2 regions of the Pseudanabaena sp. UWO310 genome follow, and region 1 is predicted to be linked to the other one. Evidence: riboswitches for the same ligand, from Rfam matches in the RefSeq annotation. Region 1 holds a riboswitch; the other holds the start of a gene.
What was found. A riboswitch is a leader RNA that binds a small molecule or an ion and turns the genes downstream of it on or off. The one in region 1 is predicted to bind cobalamin.

Region 1 (4,422 bases):
TAGCGCTTGCAATATTTTTCAACAGTGGTCAGTAACTCTTTTTCCCCAAAGGGTTTAGTTAAATATTCCGTAGCCCCAACCATCCGCGCTTTAACGCGATCGATAAATCCATCTTTTCCTGTCAGCATAATAATCGGAACCTTAGCAAAGGCACTGGACTTACGGAGCATTCCACATAGCTCATAACCATCGATTTCTGGCATAGTGATATCGCACAAAATCAGATCGGGCTTGTGCTGAAAAATCAAACTCAAAGCCTTCGTCGGACTGGAAACCGCCATCACTTGAAAGCCGTGATTATGCAGAATATACTCCACCGCGCGGCAGATGGTCACACTATCATCAATACATAAAATACGTGGAGACTGAACTTTAACCTGTTGGGGCGCACTCAGAGCTAAGGGGTTAATCGTCACTTGTCCCAAGGCGATCGCATCATAGATCTGCTGTCCGATCTGGCTAATATCTTGTCCCGTATATCTGGTCAGTTGTCGGAGCGTCGTTTTGCCATCGATCCAAGCACTTAGATGGGGCAAAGCTTCGCGATCGAGCAGTATGGGACATTGATCGAGGGACTGCAATACTGGATAAAACTTCTTCCATGTCTGAAGCTGTTGCGAATATTGCGAACTAATTTGCGAAAATTTAAATCTGGTTAACCTTGGCGTAAGAGCCGTACTAATTTCAAAAACAAAAGTACCTTGATAGAGTCCGATAATATCAAAAAGGACTTCGCGGATGGTTCCTTCGAGAATTGACTTAGTTTGGTCGGGGCTTAAGATATTCGCTTCTAGAAGCGCCCAAATTTGTCCGTATTCTAAAACATTAATCCCCAGTTTCGAGCTAGACAAACGGTCGAGCGCTTGGTCTAAGCCTAAACCATGCAAATAATCCTGTAGTCGAGTCAAATTGCTATCAGTGTCGGTAGCATAGATTAATTCGCCATTATCAAAAAATAAAAACCAGAATTTTCCAGTGCTGGATTCAATTAACAACTCACCAGTTCGTTGCCCACACTCGATCAGGTGGATAATAGTATGGATGTCAATTTCTCGGAGCGTGCCTTGCATGAGGTGTTACAAATTTGTTTTTTGAATTTCGGTTTTTGAATTTCGGTTTTTAAATTTTAGTTTTTAAATTTCAGTTCTATACAAAAAATCTATCGACATTATCGGAATTACAATCGCCCCTTGATTTTAAATCTTTTTAGAACAGTTTACGCTGAAATAAAACAGTAAAAGCCTCGCTAAGCGAGGCTTTTACTGTTTTATTTCAAATTTTTTAACAAAATTACAAGTTAAGCAAACCAAATTTGTTCTATGAATGTATAACTACAGTCAAGTGACTGTAGCTATATATGAGAAAAAAGGGCTTGGACTTTGCTCAGTCAACAATACTTTGCGGTCAAACAGGTGGTATGCGAGCAATTACGCCACTTTTTAATGGCTCAGGACGCTCTTTCCATGTGAGACTGCCATCGGCGCGATCGCAATATATTTCCGCACAGGATAAAATCGCCGAGGCTGTTGTGGGCATATTTTCCGTATCAATGGGCAAATCCCCAAATAGATAGGAATATTTACCCTCGGAGACAAAAGTAACGACACAAGCATGGCTACAGGCGCTCATGCATGACACAGCACGGATCTCAAACTGCGATCGCAATTTATCACTCGCCCGTTCTTGATGCAATTGAGAAAGCTCTTTTAGCAGGGTTTCACCACCACTAATTCCTACCTTTTTGCCATTTTGCCAAGTGCTGGCACAGGTAGTACAAACTAATAGACTATGATTCATCCGTACCTCGCAGATGATATGGGGATCGTGAAATTTACAGCAAACAGTCGGCGGGCATCCTGACTTATAAATTAGGAGCAAATTAAGGGCAAATTAGAGCCACTTAAGGGCAACGACATCAGCTAACCTCAAGCTCTAAAATATTCACAGTTGCGGGACAGTGACGGGTTTACACCGTACTTTCCCCCTTACGTCTCGTAGCTGCTACCTACGAAAACCGACCTGATCTATCCTATACCAAGTTAAGAAATGGCTACGCCATTTCTTAACTTGAAAACCCTTACTAACATGAGTTCAGGATAATTTGAAACGGGCTTTGAGAAAGGGTTTGCATAGCAAACCCTTTCTCAAAGCCCAAAATTAAAAGCCTTGCGTAGCAAGGCTTTTAATTTTGGGCTTTTAAAATTTGCCAGCTTAACCTGAACTGACGTTTACTAAGTGGCTGGGTATAATTAAAACCCAGAATCAAAAGCTGTAGCGCACGTTGCACGTGCGCTATAACTTTTTGGATTGAGTATCGTTTACGCTTTGCTTTTTTAACTGCTTATTTTTCGCCACTAGGTGACGAATTGTAGAGAGCATCAAGCCTTGAGCGGGCATCATCGACATTAATGGACTTAATAACCATTAGTGGTTCGTCAATATATTTGCCATCCTTATCCCATAACTCAGGGTGTGCGTACTGAGGTGACACGCGGCGGTTGCGATTATCTTGATAGCCACGGGATTCATTTTGAGAAAGTGCAATCATGCTACGAATAAGATTGCTAATGGCAAAAATAGAGAGCACAGTAAAAGCGAGTATGTAAATAATTTGTACCATGTCTACTTTCCTGAAAAAATATATAAATTTAAGTGAAATAAGGAAGCCCTGATGGAAAAATAAGAAGACACCAGATTTAGATAGATACTGATAGAGGGCTAATCGGTGCAGGGAGAGATCGAAATTAAAATTTTAAATTACTTGATTACGATAGTAGCGCATCCCTACGGCTTGGCACTCCATTAACAGTTGATGCCAAGGTTTCATAGTTGTCATATCTACACCAACTTGATGCCCTGTAGCCCGAAATAGTGAGACTGACACTGCAACCTCTTTGAGAGCATTTTCAACCCGTTCTAGCAAACTTTTTTGATCCTTTTCTGACAAAAAATCTATGCGTTCGTTGGATAGTAATTTCTGAGAACGGTCGAACCAATAGGTAAAATCTTCTAGTAAAGGCTCTAGAAGTTTTCTCAGCATCTCAGGATCGGGACTAGCAGTATTACTCATTGGGCAGATCTCTGGCGACAAGATTGACGCTATGTAAGTTTGTTAAAAGCAATATTTTTATTGAAGTTATTATAGCATTTTGTTACTTTTCTTAACATTAAACAAATATTATGAGTTTCGATAATTCGGCAAACTTGATAGCCTTGCAACATTTGATCGATGTTGTGGCGAACCTGCGATCGCCCGATGGTGGATGTCCTTGGGATTTGGCGCAAACACCTGAAAGTCTGATTCCCTATGTGATCGAAGAAGCCTATGAGGTGGTAGATGCTATTCAGGGCGCAGATAGTCAAGCGATCGCGGAAGAGTTGGGAGATCTATTAATGCAGGTAGTTTTGCAATCTCAGATTGCCAGTGAAACCCATACTTTTACGCTTGCGGAAGTTGCCGAAGGCATTGCCCAAAAATTAATTCGTCGCCATCCCCATGTCTTTGGTGATGTCAAAACGGAAAATATGGACGAAATCCATCAAAATTGGGAAAGAATCAAGGCGGAGGAGAAGGGTGAAAATCTAGCGGATACTCAGAAACTCATCTACAAACTCAAACGCTATGCACGATCGCTGCCCCCTTTAACCGCAGGCATGAAAATCTCTCAGAAAGCCGCAGCGAATGGGTTTGAATGGGACAATGTGGAAGGGGTATGGGCAAAGTTTCACGAAGAGTTAGGGGAATTGCATCAAGCGATCGCCCATGAATCTAAGGAAAACCAACAGGCGGAACTGGGAGATTTATTATTTACCCTGATCAATGTCGCCCGTTGGTATGACCTCGATCCTGCCGCTGCTTTACAATCTACTAACCGTAAATTTATTCAACGGCTAGAAACCATCGAACAGTTAAGCGATCGCCCCATCGAAAGTTTTACGACTGAGGAACTGGAGCAGTTCTGGCAAAAGGCAAAAGAAAAGCTTAAATAGCTAAAACCCACAAGATGATTGGCGGTGCGAAGCACCGCCAATCATCTTGTGGGAATTCAAAATCAAACCCAATAGAGAGTTGCGGCGCTTCGCGCCGCAACTCTCTATTGGGTTTGATTTCCTGACTTAAGTGAATATAGCTATACAAAAGCTCAAAATGGCGTAGCCATTTTGAGCTTTTGTATTACTGGGCAGTAGGAGGGGGTGGCAAAAAGCGGGAGTCAGAAATTTCAATTAACTTGTCAATGGAGGTCTCGGCTAAAAGCTTACGAGCTTTAGCAAGATATTCCAAATTAGGGCATTTATCGCCGAGGATACAGCCATTGGTACATTCTTTTTGACAATCAACTTGGCGAGACATGGATTTAAAAGCATTAAGTAAACTAGATTTCAAGATTACTATAGCTGTCGCTTGGGTTTGCAGCTACTCCC
Region 2 (4,422 bases), on a different contig from region 1:
ACCACTAAGCCTTTCTTGCCAGCAGCTTGTAGTCTTTCCTTGGCAGGAGCCAGTAACTCCTTATTAATGGAAGTAATAATACTATTGGTGCGGGATTCCAACCGTTCGCGCATTTGCCGACGCAATGACGGGCTATTCTTGGCTTGAGCCGTAATCTCGGCAATCCCCACTGATAGCTTAAAATTTGCACTCAGATCGAGCTTGGTTTGTAAAATATCCTTCAGTTCGCCAAACAATTTCTTGAAATATTCTGGGATGATGTTGATCCCCTCCTTTTCTAAGCCGTTGCTGAGTTGTCCTGCGATCGCTAACAAAATATCACTCGCATCGACATCGCTCAGTTCTAATTGGCGATCGCATTCAAAATAAGCGACATAAAACTTTTTCTCGGTCAGTTCATGCTTCAGCCGCAAAAGTTCTGTTGATTTGCCGCAGCCGATATGTCCTGTAAATAACTGACAGGTGGACTCATCGGGGGAAATCCTCACAATCTTGCGAGATAAACTTTCAATTAGCTTTTCACCCCGCACCGTTGAGAGATCAATATAATAGCTGCAATCCTCTTCATTACTAGAATCAAGAGGATGCGTCGGGTTGCAAGCTTTATAAAATCGAGAAAGTTCAAGATCCATAGTCGGATTTTAAGATGAGGATGAGCCATATCAAGTGCCGCCTATCCTAATATAGCGGATGTAATACCAATTCACGAGAGTGTGCTAACACTTTTGTGAATTAAAAACCAAAACCAGTAAGGGTTTTAAAAGTACAAAATGACAGAGCCATTTTGTACTTTTAAAACCTGCCTATGAAAAATTGCTAATCGCCATAGATGTTATACTTTGACTTCAGCTTTCGGTTTTAGTGAGGAGCAGTCACTAAAAGTAATGGGGAAAGATTGGCGCAAATCCAACACTGTCCCGCAACTGTGATTTTCTGTTGAAAAGCAGAAAGAGTCAGAACGCCCGCCGAAGCTCATTTCAAATCCATAAATCTACATCTACGAGGTAATAGATGCGTCGGGTTGCAAGCTTTATAAAATCGAGAAAGTTCAAGATCCATAGTCGGATTTTAAGATGAGGATGAGCCATATCAAGTGCCGCCTATCCTAATATAGCGGATGTAATACCAATTCACGAGAGTGTGCTAACACTTTTGTGAATTAAAAACCAAAACCAGTAAGGGTTTTAAAAGTACAAAATGACAGAGCCATTTTGTACTTTTAAAACCTGCCTATGAAAAATTGCTAATCGCCATAGATGTTATACTTTGACTTCAGCTTTCGGTTTTAGTGAGGAGCAGTCACTAAAAGTAATGGGGAAAGATTGGCGCAAATCCAACACTGTCCCGCAACTGTGATTTTCTGTTGAAAAGCAGAAAGAGTCAGAACGCCCGCCGAAGCTCATTTCAAATCCATAAATCTACATCTACGAGGTAATAGATGAAGTTAAAAGATAGTGATTGGCAAGGCAATTTTGGCTATTGGCAAAAGAGCTTTATTCACGCAAACCTGATGATGATCGGCTATGCTGCATGGCAAGGCTTTTTGCAGCATGGTCGAGGAGTCGTGTTTTGTGATGTTGATCGCAATGCGATCGCTCCTAGTAACACAGGCTTAGAAGTTACCCAATTCAAATCCCAATTTGTTGCTGAACAAGAATTAATCTCTTCAATTCAAGCTTTTTCTCTCGATCAAGAATTGATCGCTATTCTTGTGCAAGCTGTTGGGAATTATGCCCCAGACAAAGAGATTGTTCTCTTGATGAAGATGGAGCAACAGCTTGAAATCAATCTTTTCCAAAATCTGAAAATCTTTCCCCCCGATTGTTTTGAGCAGGTTAACCGACGTTGGGAAGAGTTTCAGCCTTGTTTAGAAACATACCCTAAATGAGGGTTATACCCATTCCCAACATGGCAACGCCATTTTGGGAATGGGTATAACCTGACTGGGTTTGGTGTTTACAGCAATTATCGATCAAACGAATCACAAGGAAATTCATGAAAGTCTTGCTAAGCAAGGCTTTCATGAATTTCCTTGGCTTGGGTTTGAGCGCAAAGCGCTGTAATTCACGAAAGTGTGACAACACTTTCGTGAATTGGTATTAGATAAGGACGGGCGGAGCTTTGCGCCGTTCGTCCTTTGGACTTAGTCCAGCCCATAGCGAAAACTGCTATATTTACTAATCTATGAACAATGTAATTCGCTACCAAAACGCTGCACTGCAATATTACCGAGATTTGACAGGCTCTTCCTATCTTCACTATGGTTATTGGGAACCAATTCCATCTCCCACAGATGAGTTGACGGTTACCAAGTTGCGTGTAGCCCAAGAAGCCTATGCGACCCATCTTCTCGCTTTCCTTCCCACCGATATTCATTCCGTATTAGATGTTGGTTGTGGGAATGGAGATAATGCTGTAGCGATGATTGAGAAAGGTTTACAAGTTGAGGGACTTGCTCCCGATCCACTTCAACAAGCTAATTTCTTGGAACGTACCAAGGGAAAAGCTTTATTCCATATTGATACCTTTCAAGAATTTGTGCAAGCGCCGCAAAAGTATTCCGCACAGCTTACTTATGATCTAATTCTATTTAGCGAAAGTACTCAATATATGTCGCCAGAAATGATCGCAGAAGGTTCGGCTGTGGTGGTGAAATCTGGCAGTTATGTGCTGTTAGCAGATATGTTACGGAAAGATCCTGAATATAAGGAAGGAATGTTTTCTAACTGTCTGATTAAGGCCGATCTGCATAAATCAATGGAGAAGGCGGGATTTAAGTTGGTCAAGACCGATGACATTTCGGCACATATTGCTCCAACTTTGGATATCTGCGTGCAAAGCTTCCAAACCTTTGGAATCTCTACACTGAAATATATCGGCAATCTAATTGCGATCGCAGTTCCACCGATCTATAAAGTTATGCGTTACTTTTTCGGAAAGTCAATCAAAAACTTGATTACGGAAGGGCTTAATGCCTCGACTCTTTTTCACAAGCATCTCTGCTATGAAATTCAACTTTGGCAAAAGCTATAGCAACGAAGCCCAAAGATGAGTGGCGGCGCGAAGCGCCGCCACTCATCTTTGGGCTTTTATGTCCTGATACAGTTGGCGGCAGCTATAAATATAAAACCCTAAAACCTGCGGCGCAGCCTGCGCCGCAGGTTTTAGATTTGTTTTTTGCGGAGCTATTTAATCAACTCACTCAAAAAACTATTTCTCTTTTGGAAAAACTCATCCAGTAATTCGTAATAATTTTCGTCAACGGCTTGCTGAACCGATGGTCGCTCTAATAGAGCTTCGCGCCAAGCCTTAACTTTGGGAGTCCGATCGCTAAAGCCAAAATTTTGATAGCGATCGAAGGCAACAAAATAACGGAATATGGGGGCATAGACCGCATCAATCAGCGAAAATTTTTCGCCTCCAAAATATGGTGCTGCAATGAGTTGTGCTTCTAGTAGTTCTAAATTTGCAATCAAGTCTAACCGTTTTGCTTCAAAAGTCTCTTCATCCTTAGCCGAGTAGAAACCCGCAATTTTTGTCAGTAGATTTGACCCAAATTCGATCCAAGAGCGATGTTTAGCCTTGGTTAAGGCATCCTCAGGATGCAGCGAATCGGGCGTAATTTCATCAAGATATTCACAAATTACGGCGGATTCAAACAAGACTTCATCATTAACCAGCAGTAATGGTACTCTCCCCAATGGCGAAATTTTAAGAAACCAGTCGGGTTTGTTGGCAAGGTCGATATATTCGCGATCGCAAGAAATTTGCTTTTCAAGGACAGTGATTAGCGATCGCTGCACGTAGGGACAAAGGGTATGGCTGATCAGCTTGAGTTTAGGCAACATGGCAATTTGTAAGTGCAATTTGTAAAGGGGGCTAATATCTGAATATAGTTGCATTTACATTAATTGCAATTGCAACTATGTTTAACTTAGCATATTTAATTGCAATTGCAACTAAATTCCCAAAGATAGGGGCGGCGCGAAGCGCCGTCCCTATGAGCCTATTTTTATAATTGCGATTGCAACGATTTTTTTGGATACTGGAAGTATGTCAATAAATTCACCCCTAGATCCTTTGCGAAGTTCGGTTTGGCGATCGCTTTTGACCGTTCATACCAAGCTGCTTGATCGCATTGCCCAAAAGCTTGATCAAGCCGATCTGCCGCCTTTGGAGTGGTATGACGTACTGCTCATACTCAAAGAAGCCCCCGATCACCGTTTGCGCTTAAGCGAACTGGCTGAAAAAGTGCTATTAACCCGTAGCAATCTAACGCGATTAGTTGATCGCCTCGAAAAAGCCGACTTGCTCTATCGAAAATCCTGTCCAAGCGATCGGCGCGGAACCTATGCCGTCTTAACTGAGGCAGGTTTGGCGATGCAGCAAAAAATGTGGATCGTTTACGCTGAGGGGATTTCT

Region 2: it holds a riboswitch for cobalamin, as region 1 does, so the genes downstream of both, PseudUWO310_RS10315 (hypothetical protein) here and PseudUWO310_RS01845 (DUF1636 domain-containing protein) in region 1, are expected to answer to the same signal.

What each region holds. Positions count from the first base shown of each region.
Region 1 is NZ_SELU01000003.1:30,267-34,688, reverse strand. Features, by position in the region: gene PseudUWO310_RS01850 (response regulator) at 1-1,070, opposite strand, end outside; gene PseudUWO310_RS01845 (DUF1636 domain-containing protein) at 1,405-1,797, opposite strand; cobalamin riboswitch at 1,829-2,034, opposite strand; gene PseudUWO310_RS01840 (DUF2973 domain-containing protein) at 2,342-2,620, opposite strand; gene PseudUWO310_RS01835 (DUF2605 domain-containing protein) at 2,753-3,070, opposite strand; gene mazG (nucleoside triphosphate pyrophosphohydrolase) at 3,181-3,990, shown strand; gene PseudUWO310_RS22680 (hypothetical protein) at 4,175-4,351, opposite strand.
Region 2 is NZ_SELU01000025.1:57,555-61,976, forward strand. Features, by position in the region: gene PseudUWO310_RS10310 (ATP-binding protein) at 1-632, opposite strand, end outside; cobalamin riboswitch at 837-985, shown strand; cobalamin riboswitch at 1,264-1,412, shown strand; gene PseudUWO310_RS10315 (hypothetical protein) at 1,439-1,888, shown strand; gene PseudUWO310_RS22870 (hypothetical protein) at 1,881-2,084, opposite strand; gene PseudUWO310_RS10320 (class I SAM-dependent methyltransferase) at 2,185-3,033, shown strand; gene PseudUWO310_RS10325 (glutathione S-transferase family protein) at 3,186-3,902, opposite strand; gene PseudUWO310_RS10330 (MarR family winged helix-turn-helix transcriptional regulator) at 4,054-4,422, shown strand, end outside.